Regions from separate parts of the Priestia sp. 179-F W1.4 NHS genome, predicted to be linked through region 1. Evidence: a T-box and tRNA genes for the amino acid it is inferred to sense, from the RefSeq annotation. Region 1 holds a T-box; the other holds one or more tRNA genes.
The links. A T-box is a leader RNA that pairs with one kind of tRNA and senses whether it is charged. The one in region 1 lies ahead of ACH0CI_RS01120 (valine--tRNA ligase), so its partner is inferred to be a tRNA-Val.

Region 1 (7,382 bases):
TTCTTGAGTCGTTAAAAGCAAATGTGTTACATCACGAGCGAGTTCTCCTTGTACGAGGACAATTAGCCCGCTCTGTTTTAAAAGATGGGTTAAAAGAGTGTGAGGTAACGGATTTAGTTGTATATCAGACCATTCGAAATCAAGGCTCTGAACGCTTGGTTAAGCAACATTTAGAAACAGGAATTGATGCCATTACTTTTACAAGTTCTTCTACAGTGAGATTTTTTGTCGAGTCAGTTAAAGATATTCCGAATTGGCTTGAGCTTATAAATGAAACCAAAGTTGTTTGCATCGGTCCTATTACGAGTCAGACAGCGAGCGAATATGGAATTAAGCATCTTGTTCCTAACACATACACAATAAATGGTATGATAAATATGTTGGTTAGTTGTTTTGAATAATAAAGGAGGATTTTAACATGAAAGATTTACAATTTACACGTCATCGTCGTCTTCGTAATTCTGTAAATATGCGTGCGCTTGTACGTGAAACACATTTACATCCGGAAGACTTTATATATCCTATTTTTATTGTAGAAGGTGAACAAAAAAGAAATGCTGTAAAATCAATGCCAGGTGTGGATCAAATTTCTTTAGACTACTTGAATGATGAAATCCAAGAGTTAGTCGATTTAGGAATCAAGTCAGCTATGGTATTTGGTGTTCCCGCTGAAAAAGATGCGGTCGGCTCACAGGCATACCATGACCACGGAATTGTCCAAAAAGGTATTCGTCAAATTAAAGAAAATTTTCCAGATTTTGTTGTTATCGCAGATACATGCTTGTGTCAATACACAGATCATGGCCACTGTGGTGTAATTGAAGACGGAAAAATCTTAAACGATCCTAGCCTTGACTTATTAGCGCGTACAGCGGTAAGTCAAGCTAAAGCAGGAGCGGATATTATTGCGCCTTCAAACATGATGGACGGTTTCGTGGCAGCTATTCGCCACGGTCTAGACGAAGCTGGATTTGAAGATGTGCCGGTGATGTCTTATGCTGTTAAATATGCATCTGCTTTTTACGGACCATTCCGTGATGCAGCGCATTCTTCTCCTCAATTTGGAGACCGTAAAACATATCAAATGGACCCAGCTAATCGCTTAGAGGCACTTCGAGAAGCGGAATCTGATGTCGAAGAAGGAGCAGATTTCTTAATTGTAAAACCAGCTCTATCATATTTAGATATTATGCGCGATGTGAAAAATACGTTTAATTTACCTGTAGTGGCTTATAATGTGAGCGGTGAATATTCAATGATTAAAGCGGCAGCTCAAAACGGCTGGGTAAATGAAAAAGAGATTGTTCTTGAAAAATTAATTAGCATGAAGCGTGCAGGAGCGGATTTAATTGTAACGTATCATGCTAAAGACGCAGCACGCTGGTTATCTGACAAGTAATTAAGGAGGCTTACACATGAGAAGTTATGAAAAGTCAAAAGCAGCTTTTTTAGAAGCGCAGCAACTAATGCCGGGTGGAGTAAACAGTCCTGTTCGTGCATTTAAATCAGTAGATATGGATCCTATTTTTATGGAACGAGGAAAAGGCGCTACGATTTACGATATTGACGGCAACAAATATATTGACTACGTCTTATCATGGGGACCTTTAATTCACGGACATTCCAACGATCAAGTAGTTGAAGCAGTAAAAAAAGTAACGGAATCTGGTACAAGCTTTGGTGCACCAACATTAATTGAAAATGAGCTCGCTAAAGTTGTGATTGAGCGCGTTCCTTCAATCGAAATCGTCCGTATGGTGAGTTCAGGTACGGAAGCAACGATGAGCGCACTGCGTTTAGCGCGTGGCTATACGGGCCGCAACAAAATTTTAAAATTTGAAGGCTGTTACCATGGACACGGTGACTCTCTTCTCATTAAAGCGGGCTCAGGCGTTGCAACGTTAGGCCTACCAGATAGCCCGGGAGTGCCTGAAGGAATCGCTAAAAACACGATTACAGTGCCGTACAATGATTTAGAAAGCGTACAATATGCTTTTAAAGAATTCGGAGATGACATTGCCGGAGTAATCGTTGAACCGGTAGCAGGAAATATGGGTGTGGTACCACCTCAGCCCGGTTTCTTACAAGGGCTTCGTGATATCACATCAGAATATGGCTCACTGCTCATTTTTGATGAAGTAATGACAGGGTTCCGCGTAGCGTACAACTGTGCACAGGGCTACTACAACATTACGCCTGACTTAACTTGCTTAGGAAAAGTAATCGGTGGTGGTTTACCAGTAGGTGCTTACGGTGGTAAAGCTGAAATTATGGAGCGAGTTGCACCAAGCGGCCCGATTTATCAAGCAGGTACATTATCAGGTAATCCGCTTGCGATGACAGCTGGATACGAGACATTAACACAGCTGACACCTCAATCCTACGATGAGTTCATTCGTAAAGCAGATCGCTTAGAAGAAGGATTGATGGCAGTAGCTGAAAAATATGATGTGCCGTTTACCGTAAACCGAGCTGGTTCAATGATCGGTTTCTTCTTCACAAACGAACAGGTCATAAATTACGAAACAGCGAAAACATCGAATTTAGATTATTTTGCAGCTTACTATCGTGAAATGGCTAATGAAGGCGTGTTTTTACCTCCTTCTCAATTCGAAGGAATGTTTTTATCAACTTCTCATACAGATGCAGACATTGAACATACAATTGCAGCAGCTGAAAAAGCTTTTTCAAAGTTGCGTGGATAAACAGCTAAATAGAAATAACTTTTATAAAGAAGCTTACGGAGGATTCCGTAAGCTTTTTTAGTTTTCAAGACATATTTTAATTTATTTGTTCATACATCTTTAATGACCGCGCTATTACCTGGCGGGTGTTGGAAGGGGGAGAACAATTTGTCGCAGGATAATTTATCATGTCTGCGTTTTTCCGTAGAAGAATCAGTATGGTTTCAAAAAGGACAGGAAGTCTCACAACTTTTGTCTATCTCCTTAGAGCCTCAAGTATCTATTCAAGAATATGACCAATATGTGTCTATTCGAGGAGCATTACAATTAACAGGTGAATACGAAACGTACGAGGGAGAGCACTCGTTACGCGAATATACAAATGAGAATCAAGTGCAATCTATCTCTGTCCGTGAAGACGGAACGGCTGAATTATCACATCAATTTCCTGTTGATATTACCATTCCTAAAAATCGTATTCAAAGTATTGAAGATGTATATGTATCTATTGATTTATTTGATTATGAATTACCAGGCACAAATCAGCTGCAGCTAATGGCTGACTTGTCCATCACAGGATTGTACGGGGAACAGCATGAAGAACAAGAACGAGAAGAAGAGGAAGAGTTTGCGGAAGAACAGCACATCGTCTCCTATGAAGAAGCAGACGATGCTGAAGAGGTATATACTGAAAACGTTGCTCAAGAAGAAGAGGAACAAGAGGAGCAAGAGTTTGACGTAAGCTATCGTGAAGCTCCCGCACTTTTAGAGGCAGAGGCTATTGAAGAAGATCATTCAGAAGAGCCTCCTAGTTATTTTTCATCTGTATTTAAAAAAGAATCTCGTGCTGAGCCGGTCGTGGAATATGAAGAGGAAGCATATGAACCATTTGAAGTCGAAGTGAAAAAAGAGGCACCAATCGAGGAAGAAAGAGAAGACAACGTGATTGAGCTCTTTCAGCTTCGTCAAGAGCAAGAAAGCTTCGAAGAATCGCAAGCTAGTGAATTAAATACGTATGCTGACATTCAACAAGAGGCTGAGCAAGAAAAGGAAAAGATTATTGTTGAATTTCGGAAAGAAGAAAATGAAAGCGGCCGAAATGAAAATGCCCTTTATTTAACAAAGCTCTTTTCTCGGGAAGAAGAAGCTTTTTCAACGTGGAAGCTTTGTATTGTTCAAGACGGAGATTCGCTTGATACGATAGCAAACCGCTATAATACGAATGTACAAAACATTTTACGAGTGAATAATTTAGGAGATGAATATGAGCTGGAAGAAGGAAGCATCTTAAATATTCCCGTTCGTTAAAGTCGGAAAGAAAACAGTTTTGACGCATATAATGTCTTAACTGTTTTCTTTATTTTTTACGAGGAAGGAGAATATAGATGCAGCGGACAGTAGCAGACTACAAAGTATTGTTAAAAGAATATGACTTAGATGTTGACTTTATCGAAGACTACGGAAAAGTAAAAAAAGTCTATACAAAAACTGGCGTATTTGCGCTTAAAGAAATGGCGAATCATCAAGAGCGAAATCAGAACTTCATTCAAAAGCTGCAGAACGTGTATCAAAAAGGGTGGATGGGCTTTGTCCCTATTTATCAAACGAAGCGTTCTCAGCCCATTGTTTCAGATGAAGGCGGCTCGTATTACTTAATGCCGTGGCTCCCAAATAACCCAACCGAAGAGCGTGATATTCGATATCATAAATTATTTCAAGAGCTTGCTAAGCTTCACGGTGCTTCGGCGCAGGAAGTAGAAGTAAAAAAAGAAGATATAGAAAATCATTATACATCGATGAAAGAAACGTGGGAAAAACGTCAGGAAGAGCTGAAGCAGTACGTAGTAGAATGCGAGAAGAAAGTGTATATGTCCCCGTTTGAATTGCATTACTGTACATTTTATTATGAAATGACAAGAGCGCTTGAGTTTGGTTTTGGAAAGCTCGATCAGTGGAACGATGAAATGGAAGAAAAGGAAAAGATCCGGCTGGTTACGTCTCATGGAAAGCTATCGGCTAAACATTTTATCTATGACGAACGGGGAAATGGTTTTTTTATTAACTTTGAACATGCAAAAGATGCTTCACCGATTTATGATTTGGTCTCATTTTATTTCCGTACTCTTCGCACGTACCCAGTAACTACCTATGACAGCTATGAGTGGTTTAGTACGTATGAAAAACATTTTGCTCTCAGAGAAGAGGAAAGACTGCTTTTGCACAGTTATTTAGCGTTTCCAGAACCCTTGTATCAGTGTATCGTTCAATATAGGCAGCATAAAGAAAGTAAAACGGAGCTTGAACATATGCAGTCATTTATTCGAGCATACTGGCTGACGAAAAACATTGAACAGCTCAATATTAAAATATTTGAAGTAGATCAGCAAAAAAAAATGGCAGCGGAAGCAGCTGCACAAGCCCAAGCGAACGAATAGCGCTTGGGTTTTTAAATCCAGTCCGAATATAAAGCAACCGCTAGTATGGCAAGAAGTGCCAACAACAGTACATCAAAGGTTGTGGGGAAGAATAGTGTACGTATACCTTGAAAAATTGTTAAAGGAACAATAAACTGTCCACAAGCCGCTCCTGCTGTTTTGAGCCACCGCTGCAGCTGATACGAATTTACATTTATTCGTTTCTTCATTTGTACATGCCCCTTTCAATCCACGTGCCCAGGTTAAAGTAAGTATATGAAAAAAGAAAGAAATGGTGCCATTTTTTTGAGCGGACTTTTCATTTTATTTCCAAAATTAGCGAGTGAATGAAAAAATAAAGAGCAGAACAAAAAAATTATGAATATAATCATAAAAAAATGGAGAAGATTATTGACGATTCAACATTTTTTCATATAGTATAATTAAGAGAAATTCATACATAAATACAGTGAATAGGAAGAGTACGGGATGTTCGTCTTTCAGAGAGAGAAATCAGCTGCTGTGAGATTTCTTAAGAATGTGCACTCGGAATGTCGCCTGTGAGTAGCTTTTTTGAACAGCTGCATAGCTCAGTAGAAAAAGCCGGTTAATCAACCGTTATGAAATGAAGTGTATAGGCTTATCAAACGGGATACGTCTATAAAAAAAGGTGGTACCGCGAAATCAACTCCTTTCGTCCTTTTATTAGGAAAGGAGTTTTTTTATGTTTATAAAAGGTTTACACAGTTTCTAAAGACTGAAACTTTATATTATGGAGGTATACATTATGTCTGAAAAAGAAGTGACTCTTCCAACGAAGTATGATCCAAAAACCGTTGAAGAAAATCGTTATCAGTATTGGTTAGACGGGAAGTTTTTTGAAGCAACAAATGACCCTGAAAAAGAGCCATATACAATTGTAATTCCACCCCCAAACGTAACGGGCAAGCTGCATTTAGGCCACGCTTGGGATACAACGTTACAAGATATTTTAACGCGTATGAAGCGCATGCAAGGCTATGACGTTCTATGGCTTCCCGGCATGGACCATGCGGGGATTGCAACGCAGGCAAAAGTAGAAGAAAAGCTTCGCAGCGAAGGGAAAAGCCGCTACGATTTAGGCCGCGAAAACTTTGTAGCTGAAACGTGGAAATGGAAAGAAGAATATGCAAGCTTTATTCGCCAGCAGTGGTCGAAGCTAGGACTTGGCTTGGACTATTCACGCGAGCGCTTCACGCTTGATGAAGGTCTTTCTAAAGCAGTGCGCGAAGTATTCGTAACGCTTTACAAAAAAGGGTTAATCTATCGCGGAGAATATATTATTAACTGGGATCCAGCTACAAAAACAGCTCTTTCAGACATCGAGGTTATTTACAAAGATGTACAAGGTGCGTTTTATCATATGCGCTATCCGTTGGCAGATGGTTCTGGACATATTGAAATCGCAACAACTCGTCCTGAAACAATGCTAGGAGATACGGCTGTAGCTGTTCACCCTGAAGATGATCGCTATAAGCACTTAATCGGCAAAAAGGTTGTCCTTCCGATTGTAGGTCGTGAAATTCCAATCGTAGGCGATGATTATGTAGATATGGAATTCGGTTCTGGTGCGGTAAAAATTACGCCTGCTCATGACCCGAACGATTTTGAAATTGGAAACCGTCATAATTTAGAGCGTATTTTAGTGATGAATCAAGACGGCACGATGAATGACAAAGCAGGTAAATATGAAGGAATGGATCGTTTTGCTTGCCGTAAGCAAATTGTTAAAGACCTTCAAGAAGACGGCGTATTGTTCAACATTGAAGACCACATGCATTCAGTAGGTCACAGTGAACGAAGCGGTGCCGTTGTTGAACCTTATTTATCAACTCAGTGGTTTGTAAAAATGCAGCCGTTAGCAGATAAAGCAGTAGATCTTCAAAAACAAGAAGAAAAAGTAAACTTTGTGCCTGATCGTTTTGAAAAGACATACTTACACTGGATGGAAAATATTCGCGACTGGTGTATTTCGCGTCAGCTTTGGTGGGGACATCGCATTCCAGCTTGGTATCATAAAGAAACTGGAGAAGTATACGTAGATCATGAGGCTCCAGCAGATATCGAAAACTGGGAACAGGATTCAGATGTATTAGACACATGGTTCAGTTCAGCGCTATGGCCGTTCTCAACAATGGGCTGGCCGGATGTGGATGCAGCTGATTTCAAACGCTACTACCCAACAAATGTGCTTGTAACGGGCTACGACATTATTTTCTTCTGGGTATCTCGTATGATTTTCCAA
Region 2 (7,382 bases), on a different contig from region 1:
AAACGTTCAAAACATGGACTGTTCTGGAAACGCTTCTATCCTTTATTGCTTTTGCAGGAGCACTTATTCTAAATGCAATAATCTAAAAATAAGACTCTTTTACTCTATGTAAAAGAGTCTTATTTTTTATGAAAGAAAAGAATTTACTAGAAAAATAATCAAAATATTTTATTTATTCGTTAAATTATGGCAAAATAGAAATAGAAGAACAATAGCTTCTAAGAAGGGAATGACAGAGAGTGAGTAATCAACTAGTATTTTTCACAAACTTTTCAGAAGGAAAATTAGATTCAGACGTTTCTTGGTATTGTCCACCAGCTCAATTTCAAATTGATACGGAAACGAATCGATTAGTGATTAAAACAGACGCTAAAACAGATTTTTGGCAGCGTACTCATTATGGCTTTGAAGCGGACAATGGACACTTTCTTTACCGTGAAGTAGAAGGCGACTTTGAAATCATGACAAAGGTGTATACATATCCAGTTAATCGCTACGATCAAGCAGGTCTCATGATTCGTGTATCAAAAGATACGTGGATCAAAACGTCAGTTGAATACAATCCCGATGGCCCTAACCAATTAGGAGCAGTCGTAACCAACCAGGGCTTCTCAGATTGGTCCAGTCAAAATTTTACTCAAAACAAATCAGCGCTTTATTTTAAAATTCAGCGCAAAAATGACGATTACACCGTTTGTTATTCAAGTGATGGAGATTCCTGGACTCAGCTCCGACTCGCTCACTTATTGCACTCATCCAAAGAACCTGTTCAAGTTGGGATTTACGCTTGTAGTCCTCAAGGAGAAGGATATGAGGCCCAATTTGATTTTATAAAAGTAGAAAAGCTTTAAACGAAAAACACGATTTAGTCACAGCTAAATCGTGTTTTTTATTTAGAGATTACATTATCTAAAGGCTGTGTGGCAGCAGTGGGTGTCGATTGATTGTGTAAAGCAATTTTTTGTTTGAAATAGCTGATGACAAACCCTGTAATCGCAATGGACATAACAGAGAAAATTCCTTTTGAAAATCCAATTGAATACATGCTCGACAGCACGACGAGGAAATCAAATGAAAAATTCACTTTTCCAGGATCCCAACCGAATTTTCGCTGCGCGAATAACGCTAGAATATTAGCACCCCCAAGAGAAGCTCCGTTCATAAATAAAATGGATAAGCCAAGACCGGCAATTAGTCCGCCCGTAACAGCACCCATCAGGCTGGGAAGTGTAAAAGCAGGAAGCAAGTGATCGAGTGAAGTGAGAAGTGATAGCAAAGACACTGATCCTATAGTTGTGACGGTAAATTTCCATCCCATTTGAAAGAAGGAAAAGAGATAAAAAGGAATATTAATGAGAAAAAAAATCACCGCAAACGACAAAGGAAGGGCATATGACAAGCTAAGAGACAGACCAGCTGTTCCCCCCGTCACTACGTGAGAGTGCCGCAAGATAAGAACACCAATACTTGCAATCGTACATCCAAGAATAATCCATAAAACTTTTTTCATAAATAAACCCCTTTGTTTGTTTTTTCGGAATTTTCATTTTCAATTATCTACTTTAATGATAGGATATTAAATAAAGAAAACACATGTATAAATGAAGGAAATAATACTTGTTCTGTTATCAACTTGAATAAAGATTTTATTTATTATATTCATTTTGAAAGGAAAGGCTTGTATGGATCAAATCGATGCACAATTATTGTCTATTTTGCAAAGAGACGGGCGTATGACGATTAGTGATTTATCAAAAAAGCTGGCTCTTAGCCGTCCGAGCGTATCAGAAAGGCTGCAGCGCCTTCAGGAACGAGGAGTGATACAGCGTTTCAGCGCTACGGTGTCTCCGAAAGCTTTAGGGAGAGATACACAGCTGTTTATTCAAGTAAGCGAATTAAAAAGAAAACCAGAGGAATTTGAAGACTTTATTGAGCAAAATGAAGATGTGCTTGAATGTCATCGCGTAACGGGACCGGTTTCTTATTTTATCAAAGCAGCCGTGTCTGGAATGGATGGACTTAGAATGCTCGTGGATGAACTGATTCCTTATGGAAATGTGAATACCTCAATTATTTTAAAGTCGCCTGTAGAAAACAGGATGATTACTCCTATACAAAAACCGACCCCATAAGAGGCCGGTTTTTTGTGTAAGGACATATTAATAAAACCCTTTAATAATATAAAAATGATTTTGCAAAATATCAGGAACTTCTTCTTCTGAAACGTTTCTTTTCGTCTTTTTTCCGCTGTCTGTTACAGTTAGTGTTTCACCAGAGAGGGTAATTCGCCCTGTAGGTGTTGCGATCGTAACAAGGCGTTTGTGTACAAACGGAGAATCAGCTGACGTTTGATTGAACTCACACATGGGAGTAAAGTCTGTCAGTTTCTTAGGAAGCGTAGACACACGGTACAGCGTTTTCCATACATCATCTTCCCATCGCTGCAAATCATACATATGCTCAGCAACGTTTGTCATACGATAAGAGCCGCTTACATCTCTTACTACTTCGCCATTTAAAGGCATTGGCTTGCGAACAGAATCTCCAAATCCAACGTCTACGATGTAAGACTGATTTTCAACCGTCACAAGGTTTGTAGCGTGACTTCCTTCAATGGTCCACGTGCCATCGGGTTTTTTGACGGTAGCTGAAACGTACGAGACTTCATAACCGCTTTCTTTTAACAGCCAGCCAAATAAACCGTTTAATTCGTAGCAAAATCCTCCGCGCAAATTTACAATTACTTTTTGAAAGATCCGTTCTAAATCAATGATAATAGGAGTTTGAGACAAAACGTCTAAGTTCTCAAACGGAACATGAAGCATATGCTTGTTCTGTAAAGCAGCTAAGTTTTCATACGTTGGACTATCCGGTTTCTTAGCTAAAAACCGACTAAAATAATAATTAATATTCATCAAATACACCTCTTAGTGAATCATTTCTCTTTGTCTTTAAGCTTAGCAGAATATTCATGTAACAGCGTTTTTTCAATGGTTCTTTGGAAGCAAATTCTTTCAATCTCAGCTTTTTGTTCTTTACTGACTTCTTTTAAAGGATTAGTGGCTAGAAAACATAGTGGACAGACAAAATCAAAATAAAATTCAGCGTGTGCTTTCATCCCGTCATGTTCCTTTATGGCATGTTTTTAGTTTATCAAAAGTAAAGACGGTTCTTCCAACTTGGGGACTGTGGAAAAATAGTTGACAAAATTGGATAACTCTTTCTATAATATAGTCAATACATATCACGAGCGATTAGTTCAGTGGGAGAATACATCCTTGACAGGGATGGGGTCGGGGGTTCGAATCCCTCATCGCTCATACCAAAGCCGTTTTCTTATTAATAAGAGAGCGGCTTTTCTCTTTGGCTTAACAAACCAATGCTATATTAAATCTTGAGCGCGCATAGAAGAATTAAAGTATAATGAAACATAGTGCATCAGGTCATGATAAAGATAATCACTAATTTAAAATAAATGAGGGTACAAAATGAATCAAAGAAGTTTTAGTCAATATGGTCTTAGTGACAAGGTAGCTAAGGCGCTTTCTAGCCTGCAATACAATCATCCTACGGAAGTACAAAGCAAGGTGCTTCCCATTGCGCTAGAAGAAAGAGATGTGGTCGTGAAGTCTCAAACAGGAAGTGGAAAAACGGCTTCCTTCGGCATTCCACTGTGTGAATTAGTTAACTGGGAAGAAAATAAGCCCCAAGCCTTAGTGTTAACACCTACACGAGAGCTGGCTGCGCAGGTAAAAGAAGATATTACAAATATCGGCCGTTTTAAGCGAATTAAAGCAGCAGCTGTTTACGGAAAATCACCGTTTGCCAAGCAAAAAGTAGAATTAAAGCAAAAAACACATATTGTTGTAGGTACGCCTGGACGAGTGCTTGATCATATAGAAAAAGAAACGCTGGCATTAGAGAAAATTCGTTATTTGGTTATTGATGAGGCAGATGAAATGCTAAATATGGGTTTTATTGACCAAGTGGAAGCGATTATTCAACATCTTCCTAGTGAGCGTGTAACGATGCTTTTCTCGGCTACGCTTCCGGAAGATATTGAAGAACTGTCTCGCAAATATATGAAGAAGCCGGTTGATGTTGAAATCAAAGCGAACGGATTAACAACAAGCACGATTGACCATTCTGTTATAACAGTACAAAATGAACGTAAATTCGAACTGCTGAAAGACGTAATTACAGTAGAAAATCCGGACAGCTGCATCATTTTTTGCCGCACGCAAGAGCAGGTAAATACGCTGTTAGATGATTTAGATGATCTTGGATATCCTTGTGATAAAATTCACGGGGCAATGGTGCAAGAAGACCGTTTTGAGGTTATGAATGATTTCAAAAAAGGGAAATTCCGCTATTTAGTAGCAACAGATGTAGCTGCGAGAGGAATTGATATTGATAATATCACGCACGTTATTAACTATGACCTTCCGTTGGAAAAAGAAAGCTACGTTCACCGTACGGGAAGAACGGGACGTGCCGGTAAAAAAGGGAAGGCTATCACATTTGTAACGCCTTATGAAGAGAGAATGCTATCGGAAATTGAAGAATATATTGGTTTTTCGATTCCAGTATCTACTCCTCCTTCTAAAGAAGAAGTACAGCAGGCAGCATTCGCTTTTAATGAAAAAATTAATGAGCGTCCAGAAGTTAAAAAAGATAAAAGCGAGTCATTAAATAAAGACATTATGAAGCTGTATTTTAACGGAGGAAAGAAAAAGAAAATTCGAGCGGTCGATTTTGTAGGAACAATCGCAAAATTAGACGGAGTAACCGCAGACGATATTGGAATTATTACGATTCAAGAAAATGTCTCGTATGTAGAGATTCTGAATGGAAAAGGTCCCAAAGTGTTGCAAGCAATGAAAAACAAAACAATTAAAGGAAAGAAATTAAAAGTTCATAAAGCGATTAAATAATAAAGGGAAGTCCATCTTTTTAAAGATGGGCTTTATTTATACAGCCAATAAAGGAGTTGAGAGTATGAAGTACATAAAAGAAGCGTGTGTAGAAGGGTATGAGCAGGCAAAAAAAGCGGAAAAGCTAGGAGCAGACCGCATTGAATTATGTGACAATCTCAGTCAAGGAGGCACTACGCCAAGTTACGGCACCATTCAACATGCAAGTGAACATCTTGATACAGATATCAACGTGATTATTCGCCCAAGAAGCGGGAACTTTGTATATTCGGAAGCAGAATTTCAAATTATGAAAAAAGACGTTAAAGCATGTAAAGACCTTGGAGTAAACGGAGTAGTATTCGGCATATTGACAGAAAAAAATGAAATCGATCACGGACGCACTAAGGAATTAATAGCAGAAGCTCGTCCTTTAAGCGTTACGTTTCATATGGCATTTGATGAGATTAATGATAAATACAAAGCCATTGATATACTTAGTGAAATGGGAGCAGACCGCATTTTGACCAAAGGTGGGAAAGGGTCTGCTTTGCAAAACTTGCAGGTGATCCGAGAACTGATCACATACGCCAATGACCGTCTTATTATTTTGCCCGGCGGAGGAATTCATGAAGGCAACGCAGATTGGGTTATAAAAGACACACAGGCGACTGAATTACACGGAACAAAAATTGTAGGAGATTTATGGGATTAAATAAAAAGAGGCTGGGACAAAAGTATGTTAGTCAAAGTGAAAAACGAACCACTAATCAACATGTTTGATTGGTGGTTCGTTTTTTTGTGATGGTAAATATAGTTTTATGTGTTTGGTTCCTTCTAGCAGGTGATTGGAGGGCAAAGCGAAGCTTTGCATGGAAATCAACTGCGGTGTCATAAGCAGTCTAGCTCATCTATCTCCCTTGTTCATCTTTAGGTTGGATTCATTTCGTTATGTCTCAACCTCTTTTATTTTGATGTGTTTTCTTTTGCTGCTAAGCCGCTCGTCATTTTGGTACGCTGAAAGAAAAACGAACCTACGACGAGTACAGCAATTAAAAGAGTTAAAAAGAACTGTGAACGCAATGAATCAATAAATGCCATGGCAATAAAGATACTAGTGATGGCAAGGATTGTAGCGTAAGTTAAGTAAGGAAACAACCACATTTTAATTTTTAATGCTTCAGGGTTTTCTTTTTCATATTTTTTTCTCATTTTAATTTGTGAAAATGCAATAACGAGGTACACAAGAAGGGCTACGCCGCCTGATGCATTCACTAAGAACAAAAAGATTTTATCTGGCGAAATATAGTTAAAGATGACGCTGATGTACGAAATAACTGTACATGCTAATATCGCGCTAACCGGTACGCCTTTTTTATTTAATTTTGAAAAGCTTTTTGGCGCATTACCATTTTGAGACATGGAAAACAGCATACGAGAGCTTGTATACAAACCAGAATTCAGACAAGAAAGGACAGCTGTTAAAATAATAAAGTTCATAATTTGAGCGGCGGCCGGTATGTTTACTAATTCAAGAATAGAGACAAATGGGCTTTTCATTAGGCTTGATGAATTCCACGGAAGAACGGTTACTAAAATAAAAATAGATCCTAAATAGAAAAACAAAATACGATAAATAACGGTATTGGTCGCAATGGTAATGGCTTTTTCAGGTTGAGAAGATTCACCTGCCGCGGTTGCAACAATTTCTGTTCCCATAAAGGAGAACATGACAAGGGCGATTCCTAAAAATACAGAGCTAATTCCATTCGGTAAAAAGCCGCCTTTATGCAAAAGATTGGAAGTGCCGGGAGAATCAATTCCTGGAATGAGTCCACAAATAATAGCAATACCTAAAAGTAAAAAAAGAACGATACTGACAACTTTAATGAGAGAAAACCAATATTCAAATTCTCCGAAAGATTTAACAGAGTACAGATTGGTCATCGTTAATAAAAAAGTAAGAGTCAGACTAACTCCCCAAGACGGTAAAGACGGGAACCAGTATTGAATAATATTTGCACCTGCAATGGCTTCAACAGCAATAACGATAACCCAGAAAAACCAGTAGAGCCAGCCAATTGTGTAGCCGGCCCAAGGGCCTAATGCCTCTTTTGCATAAGTGGAAAACGAACCGCTGGAAGGATTTGCAGTAGACATTTCTCCAAGCATTCGCATGACTAAAATAACGAGTAAACCAGCAAATGCGTACGAAAAAATAGAGCCGGGTCCAGCGGTGTTAATGAGTGATCCGCTTCCAATAAACAATCCAGCGCCAATAATTCCTCCAAGAGAAATCATGGTGATATGCCGGATCTTTAACTCTTTTTTTAACTGTGGCTGTGGATGGCTGTTCATTTGTAACCCCCTATATAACCTGAATTTTTAGTTAATACGGAGAATTATAGTATGTTATAAGGTGCAAGGACAGGATGTTGTTAGAAGTTCTTTCATATAAAAAACCGGATA

Region 2: it encodes a tRNA-Val, which carries the amino acid that the T-box ahead of ACH0CI_RS01120 (valine--tRNA ligase) is inferred to sense. The anticodon was not compared.

Annotation. Positions count from the first base shown of each region.
Region 1 covers NZ_JBIQFF010000001.1:225,626-233,007, forward strand. The annotation lists gene ACH0CI_RS01090 (uroporphyrinogen-III synthase) at 1-401, shown strand, start outside; gene hemB (porphobilinogen synthase) at 419-1,399, shown strand; gene hemL (glutamate-1-semialdehyde 2,1-aminomutase) at 1,416-2,705, shown strand; gene spoVID (stage VI sporulation protein D) at 2,853-3,992, shown strand; gene ysxE (spore coat protein YsxE) at 4,070-5,119, shown strand; gene ACH0CI_RS01115 (hypothetical protein) at 5,131-5,328, opposite strand; T-box leader at 5,559-5,803, shown strand; gene ACH0CI_RS01120 (valine--tRNA ligase) at 5,886-7,382, shown strand, end outside.
Region 2 covers NZ_JBIQFF010000006.1:137,972-145,353, forward strand. The annotation lists gene ACH0CI_RS22645 (GntT/GntP/DsdX family permease) at 1-86, shown strand, start outside; gene ACH0CI_RS22650 (DUF1349 domain-containing protein) at 240-851, shown strand; gene ACH0CI_RS22655 (YitT family protein) at 890-1,510, opposite strand; gene ACH0CI_RS22660 (Lrp/AsnC family transcriptional regulator) at 1,683-2,132, shown strand; gene ACH0CI_RS22665 (arylamine N-acetyltransferase family protein) at 2,160-2,915, opposite strand; gene ACH0CI_RS22670 (DsbA family protein) at 2,936-3,118, opposite strand; tRNA gene ACH0CI_RS22675 (tRNA-Val) at 3,249-3,320, shown strand; gene ACH0CI_RS22680 (DEAD/DEAH box helicase) at 3,489-4,934, shown strand; gene ACH0CI_RS22685 (copper homeostasis protein CutC) at 4,999-5,628, shown strand; gene ACH0CI_RS22690 (amino acid permease) at 5,880-7,271, opposite strand.